Regions from separate parts of the Kocuria oceani genome, predicted to be linked through region 3. Evidence: riboswitches for the same ligand, from Rfam matches in the RefSeq annotation. Region 3 holds a riboswitch; each other region holds the start of a gene.
What was found. Region 3 has a riboswitch for S-adenosylmethionine ahead of PU704_RS08530 (MetQ/NlpA family ABC transporter substrate-binding protein). Riboswitches for the same ligand answer to the same signal wherever they lie in the genome.
Positions count from the first base shown of each region.

Region 1: linked by a shared signal. The riboswitch ahead of PU704_RS01690 (ABC transporter ATP-binding protein) and the one ahead of PU704_RS08530 (MetQ/NlpA family ABC transporter substrate-binding protein) in region 3 are both predicted to bind S-adenosylmethionine.
Region 2: linked by a shared signal. The riboswitch ahead of PU704_RS13105 (O-acetylhomoserine aminocarboxypropyltransferase/cysteine synthase family protein) and the one ahead of PU704_RS08530 (MetQ/NlpA family ABC transporter substrate-binding protein) in region 3 are both predicted to bind S-adenosylmethionine.

Region 1 is NZ_JARAMH010000001.1:343,211-346,848, reverse strand. Features, by position in the region: gene PU704_RS01700 (CoA-binding protein) at 1-185, opposite strand, end outside; gene PU704_RS01695 (maleylpyruvate isomerase N-terminal domain-containing protein) at 345-1,025, opposite strand; SAM riboswitch class I at 1,130-1,233, shown strand; gene PU704_RS01690 (ABC transporter ATP-binding protein) at 1,239-2,081, shown strand; gene PU704_RS01685 (aliphatic sulfonate ABC transporter substrate-binding protein) at 2,168-3,208, shown strand; gene PU704_RS01680 (ABC transporter permease) at 3,205-3,638, shown strand, end outside.
Region 2 is NZ_JARAMH010000012.1:21,544-25,181, forward strand. Features, by position in the region: gene PU704_RS13100 (cystathionine gamma-synthase) at 1-281, opposite strand, end outside; gene PU704_RS13105 (O-acetylhomoserine aminocarboxypropyltransferase/cysteine synthase family protein) at 290-1,618, opposite strand; SAM riboswitch class IV at 1,634-1,766, opposite strand; gene PU704_RS13110 (Lrp/AsnC family transcriptional regulator) at 1,904-2,356, opposite strand; gene PU704_RS13115 (thiamine pyrophosphate-dependent enzyme) at 2,598-3,638, shown strand, end outside.
Region 3 is NZ_JARAMH010000006.1:83,845-87,482, reverse strand. Features, by position in the region: gene dxr (1-deoxy-D-xylulose-5-phosphate reductoisomerase) at 1-1,032, shown strand, start outside; SAM riboswitch class IV at 1,071-1,187, shown strand; gene PU704_RS08530 (MetQ/NlpA family ABC transporter substrate-binding protein) at 1,288-2,163, shown strand; gene PU704_RS08525 (methionine ABC transporter ATP-binding protein) at 2,160-3,236, shown strand; gene PU704_RS08520 (methionine ABC transporter permease) at 3,293-3,638, shown strand, end outside.

The DNA of each region.
Region 1 (3,638 bases), on a different contig from region 3:
CCGGGCTCCCCGTGCACCACCTCGCCCTTCGGGTTGACCGGGACGATCGTCATGCCGAGGTCGTCCCGGATGCGCTTCGCGACCGAGTGCGCGGGCCGGGCCGTGTTCCCGGTCAGCCCCACCACGGCCCAGCGTCCGGGCTGTGTCATCAGGCGGTCGATCACGGCGGGATCGTTGCGGCTCATGCCCCCACCCTGGCACGGACCCGCCCCGCTCGCCCCGATCGCGCCCCACCGTGTCCCGAGATTGCAGGTCCCGGCCACCGACCGAAGCGTTGCAACGACCCTATGAATCCACCGCGCACGGGACGCCGACACGTGCAACCTCGGCGGGGGGGCGGAGGGTCAGGAGAAGAGGGGGAGGAGGTCTGCTTCCGGGCCCAGCTGGGCCCGGTCCTGGGCGGGCAGGGCCGCCCGGCCGGTGCCCACCCGGGCGAAGTGTTCATCGCTCCAGTGCTCGGGCGGCTCCCGCTCCCACAGGTCGATGAGGACCCGGCGGACCTCGGCGAGCCCGTCCACCGCCGGTCCCGGACAGCCCTCCAGGTGCTCGATGAGGTCCAGGTGGTGCACCGTGGACTCCACCGCCAGGGTGCTCAGGAGGTCGTCGACCCGGAGCACGTGGCCCTGGGTGCGGACCGTCCCGCCGGGCCGGCAGCGCTCCGCCGCGTGCACGAGCGCCCGCGCCGACTCCCGGTAGTGCCCCCGCAGCTCATCCCACTCCGGGTAGAGGCTCGCCGCCGCCCGGGTGCGGCGCCGGACCTCGGCCGCGGCCACGGCATCCGCGCCCCGGGCCGCCCAGTAGGTCGCGGCGTCCCGGTCCGGGCGGGCCGTGGTGGGCGTGTGCAGGGCGACCAGACCGCGCACCGCGTCCGCGGCGCAGTGGTGGGCGAGGTCGCGCACCGACCACCCGCGGCAGCCGGTGGGCGCCCAGGAGTCGTCGTCACCGAGCCCGTCGAGGACCGCCGCGAACGCCGTGCAGGCGTCGCGGACCAGGTCCGCCCGGGTCGAGGTGTGCCGGCTCGTCATGGGTCCATGGTGCGGCACGAGGGCGCGGCGTGCCACCGTTTTCGACCATGACGGCCCGCGGAGCGATTTGCCACGCGACCCGCGGAGCACGTTCAATGGGGCCGTAACCATCCGGAGCGGCTGAGAGACCTGGCTCGTCGACGTCGCAGCAACCGGCACGGATCCGTCCGATCCCCGTGCGAGGTGCTAATGCCAGGACCGATGGAGTTGATCATGGGCACGTCTCTGCTGGGCTCTGCACCGTCCACCGCCGCCACCGCACCGGCCACCACGAAGCGCGCCTACTCGGTGGCCTTCGAGCACGTCGGCAAGGCCTTTCCGTCCGGCGGGCACAGCCACCACGTCCTGCACGACGTCGACGTCACGGTCCGCCCCGGGGAGGTCCTGGCGATCCTGGGGCCCTCCGGCTGCGGCAAGTCCACGCTGCTGCGGGCCGCCGCCGGCCTGGACACCGCCTCGGCGGGGCGGGTGCTCATCGACGGCACCCCGGTCTCCGGGATCGACCCGCGCTGTGCCGTGGCCTTCCAGGAGCCGCGGCTGCTGCCGTGGCGCTCCGTGCGCGAGAACGTCCGCCTGGGCCTGCCCTCCGGGCTGGGCCGGGCCGAGGCCGACGCCGTGATCGACGACCTGCTGCGCCTGGTCGGGCTGACCGCCCACGCCCGCCACCGTCCCCGAGCGATCTCGGGCGGCATGGCCCAGCGCGCGTCGCTGGCCCGGGCGCTGGCCCGCAACCCCGGTGTGCTTCTGCTCGACGAGCCCTTCGGCGCCCTCGACGCCCTGACCCGGCTGCGGATGCAGGACCTGCTGCTCACCGTCCACGCCGCGCAGCCGACCACCGTGCTGCTGGTGACCCACGACGTCGACGAGGCGCTGCAGCTGGCCGACCGGATCGTGGTCCTGGGCCGCACCGGCCCGACCGCCCCCGCGTCGATCAGCACGGTGCTCTCCGTGCCCGGCGACCGTCCCCGGGACCGGGCCTCCGAGGTCCTCGCCGAGCTGCGGGTGCAGCTGCTCGGCCACCTGGGCGTCGACGCCCACCACCCCGCGACCCGCTGATCCCGCCCCGCTCCCCCGGGTGCGGCGCGGCCCTGCGCCGCGCCGGGTCCGCCCGGCACGCCCACCCCACCACGAAAGGCCCCACCATGCCGCTGTCCCCGCGCCCCGCCCGCACGATCCCTGCCCTGGCCGCCGTCCTGGCCCTGTCCCTGACCGGGTGCATGGCCGGGGAGGGCTCCGGCGGGGCCCAGGCCGCCGAGAAGATCACGGTCGACTGGGCCACCTACAACCCGCTCTCCGTGGTGATCAAGGAGAAGGGCTGGCTCGAGGCCGCCTTCGCCGAGGAGGGCACCGAGGTCGAGTGGGTGCAGTCCGCGGGCTCGAACAAGGCCAACGAGGCGCTGCGCGCCGAGGCGGTCGACGTCGGCTCCACCGCCGGTTCCGCGGCGCTGCTGGCCCGCAGCAACGGCACTCCGATCAAGGTGATCGACCTGTACTCGCAGCCGGAGTGGTCCGCGCTCGTCACCGCCCCGGGCACCGGGGTGGAGTCCGTGGCCGACCTCGAGGGCCGCACCGTGGCCGCCACCAAGGGCACCGACCCCTACTTCTTCCTGCTCCAGGCCCTCGAGGAAGGCGGGGTGGACCCGGCCGACGTCACGATCCAGAACCTGCAGCACGCCGACGGGCGCTCGGCGCTGGAGAACGGCCAGGTGGACGCCTGGTCCGGGCTGGACCCGATCATGGCCGCCGCGGAGCAGAACGGCGCCGAGCTGTTCTACCGCAACGTGGACTTCAACACCTACGGCTTCCTCAACGCGCACGAGAACTTCCTCGAGGAGCAGCCCGAGGCGGCGCAGACCGTGGTGGACGTCTACGCCTACGCCCGGGACTGGGCGCTGGCCCACCCGGAGGAGACCGCGCAGCTGCTCGCCGACGCGGCCGGGATCGAGCTGTCCGTGGCCGAGCAGGTGCTCGAGCGCACCCACCTGGACATCGACCACGTGCCCGGCGAGCAGCAGCTGGCCGTGCTCGAGAAGGTCGGCCCGATCTTCGTGGACTCCGGTGACGTGTCCGGCCAGGAGCAGATCGACGAGGCCCTGGCCGGCCTCGTGGAGAGCTCCTACGCCGAGGACGCCGACGCCGCCCGCGTGGCCGAGGCCGCCGAGGGCGCGGAGGCCGGGCAGTGACGTCGCCGCTGAGCCCGTCCGGGGAGGCCGTCCGCACCGACCGCGCCGGCGCCGATCAGGTCGTCGGCGCCGAGCCGGCCGTCCACGCCGACGACCCGGGCGACGCACCCGCCGCCGTCGCGGAGCCCCGCCGCCGTCCCCTGCTGCGCGCGGGGCTCGGCCTGCTCCTGCCCGCGGCGCTGCTGGTGCTGTGGCACGTGCTGTCCACCGCGGGCGTCTTCAGCGCCGTCCAGCTGCCCGCCCCGCTGACGGTCCTGGCCGCGGGGGCCGATCTCCTGTCCCGGGGCGAGCTGTGGACGCACGTGGGCATCTCCGCCCAGCGGGTGCTCATCGGCTTCCTGATCGGCGCCGGGCTGGGCCTGGCGGCGGGCTCCTTCATCGGGCTCTCCCGTCGGGGCTCCGCGCTGGTGGGCCCCACGATCGGCGCCTT
Region 2 (3,638 bases), on a different contig from region 3:
GCCCGCAGCAGCGCGTCCTCGGCGGCGATCCCGGAGGCGAAGGCGAACGCGCGCTCGCCGTGCTCCAGGGCCGCGAGCTGCTCCTCGAAGCCGTTGCGGGTGGGGTTGGAGCCGCGGCTGTACTCGTGGCCGGCGCGCAGGACGTTGATCCCGTCCTGGGCGAAGGTGGAGGTCTGGTAGACCGGCGGGATGACGGCCCCGGTCAGGGGGTCGGGCTGCTGGCCGGCGTGGACGGCGGTGGTGGTGAAGCCGCGGCGGCGGGTGGTGACGGTCTGGCTCATGGTGGGGCTCACTTCCGGAGGGTCGAAACGGTCTCGAGCACGGCGTCGAGGGCCTGGCCGAGGTCGGCCACGAGGTCCTGGGGCGCCTCGAGGCCGATCGAGAGCCGGACGGTGGTCTCGGCGATCCCGCCGGCCCGGCGCTGCTCGGGCGTGAGCCGGCAGTGGGTCATCGCGGCCGGGTGGGCCACGAGGCTGCGGGTGTCGCCGATGTTGGCGACCAGCTTGAACAGTCGCAGCCCGTCGATGAAGGGGCCCACGGCGGCGTCCGGGGCGGCGAGGTCGAAGGAGAACACGGAGCCGGTGCCGCGGGGGAAGTCCCGGGCCGCGATCCCGGCCCCGGGGTCCCCCGGCAGCCCGGGGTGGTGCACGCGCGCGACGGCGGGGTGGCCGGCGAGGAACTCGGCCACGGTCAGCGCCGAGGCCGTGTGCCGGGCCACCCGCAGGTCGAGGGTCTCGGTGCCCTGCAGGATCTGGCTGGCGTTGAACGGGGACAGCGTGGTGCCGAGGTCGTGCACGTACTTGGCCCGGACCAGGTGCAGGTAGGGGCTGGCGCCGGCGCACTTGTCGAGCAGGCTCTGCCCGCCCCAGCGGGCGCGGGCGCGGGTGAACTGGGGCCACCGCGCAGGCTCGGCGGACCAGTCGAACGTCCCGCCGTCCACGACCGCCCCGGCGAGGGCGTTGCCGTGGCCGCCGAGGAACTTGGTGGCCGAGTGCACCACGATGTCCGCGCCCTTCTCCAGCGGCCGGTACAGCGCCGGGGAGGCGAGGGTGTTGTCGACGACGACGGGCACCCGCGCCGCCCGGGCGACGTCGGCGATCCCGGGCAGGTCCGGCAGCGTGGCCAGCGGGTTGCCGATGGACTCGAGCAGGAAGGCCCGGGTGTCGGGGCGCACGGCCGCGGCCCAGGCGCCGGGTGCGGTGGGGTCCACGAAGTCGACCTCGACGCCGTGGTCGGCCAGCGAGTCGGTGAGCAGGTCCACGGTCCCGCCGTAGAGCTTCTCGGAGGCGACCAGGTGCTTGTCCTCCCCCTGGCCCAGCAGGGCCAGCAGGGCCACGGCCACCGCGGACTGCCCGGAGCCGGTGGCCACGGCGCCCGCCCCGCCCTCGAGGTCGCTGATCCGCTGCTCGAGCACGGCGACCGTGGGGTTGCCGGTGCGGGTGTAGGTGAAGCCGGCGCGGGTCTGGGCGAACATCTGCCGGGCGGCCTCGTAGTCCGGGAACTCGAAGGCGGCGCTCTGGTAGATCGGCACCGTGAGGGTGCGCTGCCCGGGGTCGTGGTCGGCGCCGGCGTGGATCTGCCGGGTCGAGAGGTCGTGATCGGTCACGGGGAGGGACATGGCGCGGCTCCTGTGCACGTGCTCTTACCCGCACCGGTCACCCGCTGCGGGGCAGCGGGGATGCAGGCCGCTTCCTCATCCGAACCACCCGATGAGCATGGGGTTGGTGCGCGACCCAGTCGGAGCTTGGCAGTCGCGTCTCGTGAAGCTGGGACCACACTATGCGCGGGGCGGGCCGGCGCCGTTCCGCGACCCAAGATGACGTCCGTGACGGATCGTGACGCCGCTCGTGAGGCCCCCGGTGGCGCCCTCTGTGAGCCCCGGCGCTCCCGGCGCCCCGGCGGGTCACGCCCGGGTGTCGATGTCCTCGAAGATCAGGAACGTCTGGGTGTCCACCACGCCGGGCAGCTGCTGGATGTGCTCGAAGATCACCTGCCGCAGGTGCACCGTGTCCACGGCGCGCACCAGCAGCATGACGTCGAAGTTGCCGCCCACCAGGGCGATGTGGTGCACGGCCGGGATGGCCCGCAGCTGCGCGCACAGCTCCCGCCAGGTGTTCTGCTGGAGCTTCAGCGTCACATAGGCCGAGGCCTGCAGCCCGGCGCGCACCGGGTCGATCACGGTGCTGAAGCGCAGGATCACCCCCTCGTCGCGCAGCCGGTTGATGCGGGCGTAGGCGTGGGCGCGGGAGACGTGCACGGCCGCGGCGATCGCGGTCACCGACTGCCGGGCGTCCCGGGAGAGCTCGGCGAGGATCTTCCGGTCGGTCTCGTCCAGCGGGACGGGGGTCGAGGGCACGGCGGGGCTCCTTCGGGGCGGGACGGGAGGGCGGGCAGCGGTGTCGGACGAATGCGTGTGCGCCACGCCACAGTAAAACATTTCGTCCACGAGGACAGCACCGATGCCCGCAGGATTCTGGACTTTCCCGCACCCCTGGATACGAACCGTCGGTTCTTCTCATACTGGGCGGACAGAACTTCAGCGGCCTTCCTGCCTCCCCGGGTCCGCACCAGGACCGGGGACCGACCGAGGGGACACCATGAGCCAGACCGTCGAGACCCCCGAGGACCCGATCCTCCGGGCCTCCCAGACCTTCGGCATCACGCCGGAGCAGTACATGCTCCCGGCGCGCGGCGAGATCCGGATGGTGGACCCCACCGGCCGGCTGCTGCCGGCCGAGGAGCAGGGCACCGAGCCCGGCCACGAGTACCCGCTGCCCGCGGGGGACGTGCTGCTGGGCGCCTACGAGAAGCTGGTGGTCGGCCGCCGGGTCAACGACCAGAACTCCGCGCTGGTGCGCCAGGGCCGGATGGCCGTCTATCCCTCCAGCCACGGGCAGGAGGCCTGCCAGGTGGCGGCGGCCCTGTGCCTGCGGGAGGGCGACTGGCTGTTCCCCACCTACCGGGACACCGTGGCCGTGATGACCAAGGGCGTGCGGCCCATGGACGTGATGTCGATCTTCCGCGGCGAGTGGCACGGCGGCTACGACCCCCACGAGCACCACGTCGGCATCCAGTCGACCCCGCTGACCACCCAGCTGCTGCACGCGGTGGGCGTGGCCCACGCCGCGAAGCTGCGCGGTGAGGACACCGTGGTCCTGGCCATGTGCGGCGACGGCGCCACGAGCGAGGGCGACTTCCACGAGGCCCTCAACTTCGCCGCCGTGTTCAAGCTGCCGGTCGTGTTCTTCGTGCAGAACAACGGCTACGCGATCTCCGTGCCCCTGTCCCAGCAGTCGGCCGCCCCGAGCCTCGCCCACAAGGCGGTCGGCTACGGCATGGCCGGGGAGCGGGTGGACGGCAACGACCTGGTGGCCCTGCTCGCCACGCTGGGCCGCGCCGTGGACCTGGCGCGCTCGGAGTCCGAGCCCCTCCTCGTGGAGGCCCACACCTACCGCATGCAGGCGCACACCAACGCCGACGACGCGACCCGCTACCGCGACGACGCGGAGGTGCAGGAGTGGATCGCCAAGGACCCCGTGACCCGGATGCGCGCCTACCTGGCCGGGGAGGGACTGCTCGACGACGCGGCCGAGCAGCGCATCGCCGCCGCCGCCGAGGACGTCGCCGCGGCGCTGCGC
Region 3 (3,638 bases):
GTGGTGGCGACGAGCGGCAGCGGTGAGGACGCCCAGGAGCTGGCCCGGCGGATCGGCGAGCGCGCCGCGGCCGCCGGCGCCGGGGACTACCGGCCCGAGATCCTGCACGGTCCCGAGGCCGCCACGGCGGCCGCGGCGCACCCCGAGGCCGACCTCGTGCTCAACGGGATCACCGGCTCGATCGGCCTCGCCCCCACCCTGGCGGCACTGCGGGCCGGGCACCGGCTGGCGCTGGCCAACAAGGAGTCGCTGATCGCCGGAGGAGCGCTGGTGAAGGAGGCGGCGGCCGCCTCGGGCCGCCCGGACGCGCTGATCCCGGTGGACTCCGAGCACTCCGCCCTGGCGCAGGCGCTGCGCGGCGGCAGCGCCGCCGAGGTGGACCGGCTCGTCCTGACGGCCTCGGGCGGGCCGTTCCGCGGCCGCACCCGGGCGGAGCTGGAGGCGGTCACCCCGCGCGAGGCGCTGCGCCACCCCACCTGGGACATGGGTGTGATGGTCACCACCAACTCGGCCTCCATGGTGAACAAGGCCCTGGAGGTGCTCGAGGCCCACCTGCTCTTCGACGTTCCCCTCGAGCGCATCGACGTGGTCGTCCACCCCCAGTCGGTGGTGCACTCCATGGTCCAGTTCGTGGACGGGTCGACGCTGGCGCAGGCCTCGCCGCCGGACATGCGCCTGCCCATCGCCCTCGGTCTCGCCTGGCCGCACCGGGTGCCCGGCGCCGCCGCCGCGTGCGACTGGACCCGCGCCACCGAGTGGACCTTCGAGCCGCTGGACCGGGACGCGTTCCCCGCCGTCGAGCTCATCAAGGCCGCGGGGGAGCGCGGGGGCACCCACCCGGCGGTGTTCAACGCCGCCAACGAGGAGGCGGTGCACGCCTTCCATGACGGGCGGATCCGGTTCCCGGCGATCGTGGACACGGTGGAGACGGTGCTGGGCGAGCACCAGGACGGCGGCGTCCTGGACCTCGGCGCCGTCCTGGAGGCCGAGCGCTGGGCCCGGCGGCGGGCGCAGGAGGTCCTCGCCCGCTGACCGGGCCGGACCCGACGCACGTGCTAGTCTGTCGGGCGGATGACGAGTCCCAGCGCGCAGCCCTGGCTTGCTGGGCGGCAACCCTCTCCCGTAGTGGGGTGCCCCAGGTGAACCATCCGGCACCGGCCATCGTGGGCCGGCGGCAAGTACGGTTCGACCGCGGACGCGCCCTCCGGCGTGCCCTCGACCGTGGCCGTCGGTCCTGGTGGGACTGGTGGAGACTCCCGACCTCCTGGACCCACGGAAAGGCACGACATGCGATCGCAGCGCCTCACCTTCCTCGCCCTGGCCACCACCCTCGGCCTCACCCTCACCGCCTGCGGCGGCTCCGACCAGGCCGGCGGACCCTATGACGACGGCGTGATCACCATCGGCACCGACGGCCGCACGCAGGTGCACGAGGCCTTCCTGGAGGAGGCCGAAAAGGCCGGTGTCGAGGTCGAGCTCGTCGAGTTCACCGACTACAACCAGCCCAACGCGGCGCTCACCAGCGGCGACCTCGACATGAACTGGTTCCAGCACGGTGCGTTCCTGGCCGACTACCGCAACAACTCCGGCGAGGACATCGTGCCCATCGGTTCCACCTCCATCTACCCGCTGGGCCTCTACTCGGAGCGCTACGACTCCCTCGACCAGATCCAGGAGGGCGACGAGATCGCGGTGCCCAACGACGCGATCAACCTCGCCCGGGCGCTGCTGCTGCTGCAGTCGGCCGGTCTCGTGGAGTTCACCTCCGACACGACGGCGCCGTCCGAGCTGGACATCGACACCGAGGCCTCCAAGGTCCGGGTCACGCCCGTCTCGGCCGAGCAGACCGTGCTCTCCCTCAGCTCGACCGCCGGCGCCGTGGTCAACAACACGTTCCTCTCCCGGGCCGACATCGACCCCAACACCGCCCTGTACTCCGACGGCGAGGACAACGAGAACGCCCTGCCCTACGTGAACTTCTTCGCGGCCACCGGCGCCAACAAGGACGACGAGACCCTGCACCAGGTGGCCGACCTCTTCCACACGGACGCCGTGCTGGCGGCGGAGCAGGCCGAGACCAAGGACACCGCCGTGTCCAAGGACGTCCCGCAGGAGGAGCTGATCGAGGTCGTCGACCGGTACGCCGAGGACCTGCAGAAGTGACGGCTCCGGCCGCACCCGACCGGGCACGCCACTCCCACGGAGACGTCATCGTCCGTTTCCAGGACGTCAGCAAGACCTTCGTCACCGGCCCGGCGAAAGCCCGTCGCGAGGTCGTCGCCGTGGACGGCGTCTCGCTGGAGATCCGTCGCGGGGAGATCTTCGGCGTGATCGGGTACTCGGGGGCCGGCAAGTCCACGCTCGTGCGGCTCATCAACGGCCTCGAGCCGGTGACCGCCGGCTCCCTGACCGTGAACGGGTTCGAGGTCGCCGGGCGCAAGGAGACCGAGCTAGCGCCCGTCCGGCAGGAGATCGGGATGATCTTCCAGCAGTTCAACCTGTTCACGTCCCGGACCGTGGCCGGCAACGTCGAGTACCCACTCAAGCGGGCCGGCTGGCCGAAGGAGAAGCGGCGGGCCCGGGTCGCCGAGCTGCTGGAGTTCGTGGGCCTGTCCGCGCGCGCCGGCAACTACCCGGAGCAGCTCTCCGGCGGGCAGAAGCAGCGCGTGGGCATCGCCCGTGCCCTGGCGACCAGCCCCAAGCTGCTCCTGGCCGACGAGTCGACCAGCGCCCTCGACCCGGAGACCACCCAGGAGGTCCTGCAGGTGCTGCAGCGGGTCAACCGGGAGCTGGGCATCACGATCGTGATCATCACCCACGAGATGGACGTGGTCCGGGCGATCGCCGACCACGTCGCCGTGATGCAGGACGGCAAGGTCGTGGAGCACGGCTCGACGGTGGACATCTTCGCCCGGCCCCGCACCGACACCGCACGCCGCTTCGTCTCCTCCGTCCTGCACTCGGTGCCGGACGAGCGCGAGGTCGAGCGGCTGCGCCGGGCGCACCGCGGGCGCCTGGTGATCGTGGACGTCGGCGACGGCGTGGACATCGGCGGTGTGCTCTCCGACGGCGCCGCCCGCGGAGTCCGCTTCACCATCGCCTACGGCGGGATCAGCGTGCTCCAGGAGCAGTCCTTCGGGTCCCTGACCTTCGAGCTGACCGGCGAGGACACGGCCGTGCAGGCCGTGGTCGACGAGCTGTCCCGCATCACGACCCTGAGAGAGGTGGCCGCGTGAACGACTGGTCCGTCCTGGGTCCCGAGCTGCTCTCCGCGCTCGGGGAGACCCTCTACATGGTGTCCGTCACCCTCGTGCTCGCCGGGCTGCTCGGGATGCTCGTGGGCGTGGGGCTCTACGTGACCCGCCGGGGCAACATCCTGGAGAACCGCCCGGTGCACGAGGCGCTCAATCTCGTCGTGAACTTCGTCCGGCCGATCCCCTTCATCATCCTCCTGGCCGCACTGGGGCCGGTCACCGAGGACGTCGTCGGGACCCGTCTGGGCCCCAACGCGGCGATCTTCGCGATGACCATCGGGGCGATGTTCGCGGTCGCGCGCATCGTCGAGCAGAACCTGATGAGCGTGGACCCCGGGGTGGTGGAGGCGGCCCGCTCGATGGGCGTCTCGCGCGGGAGGATCA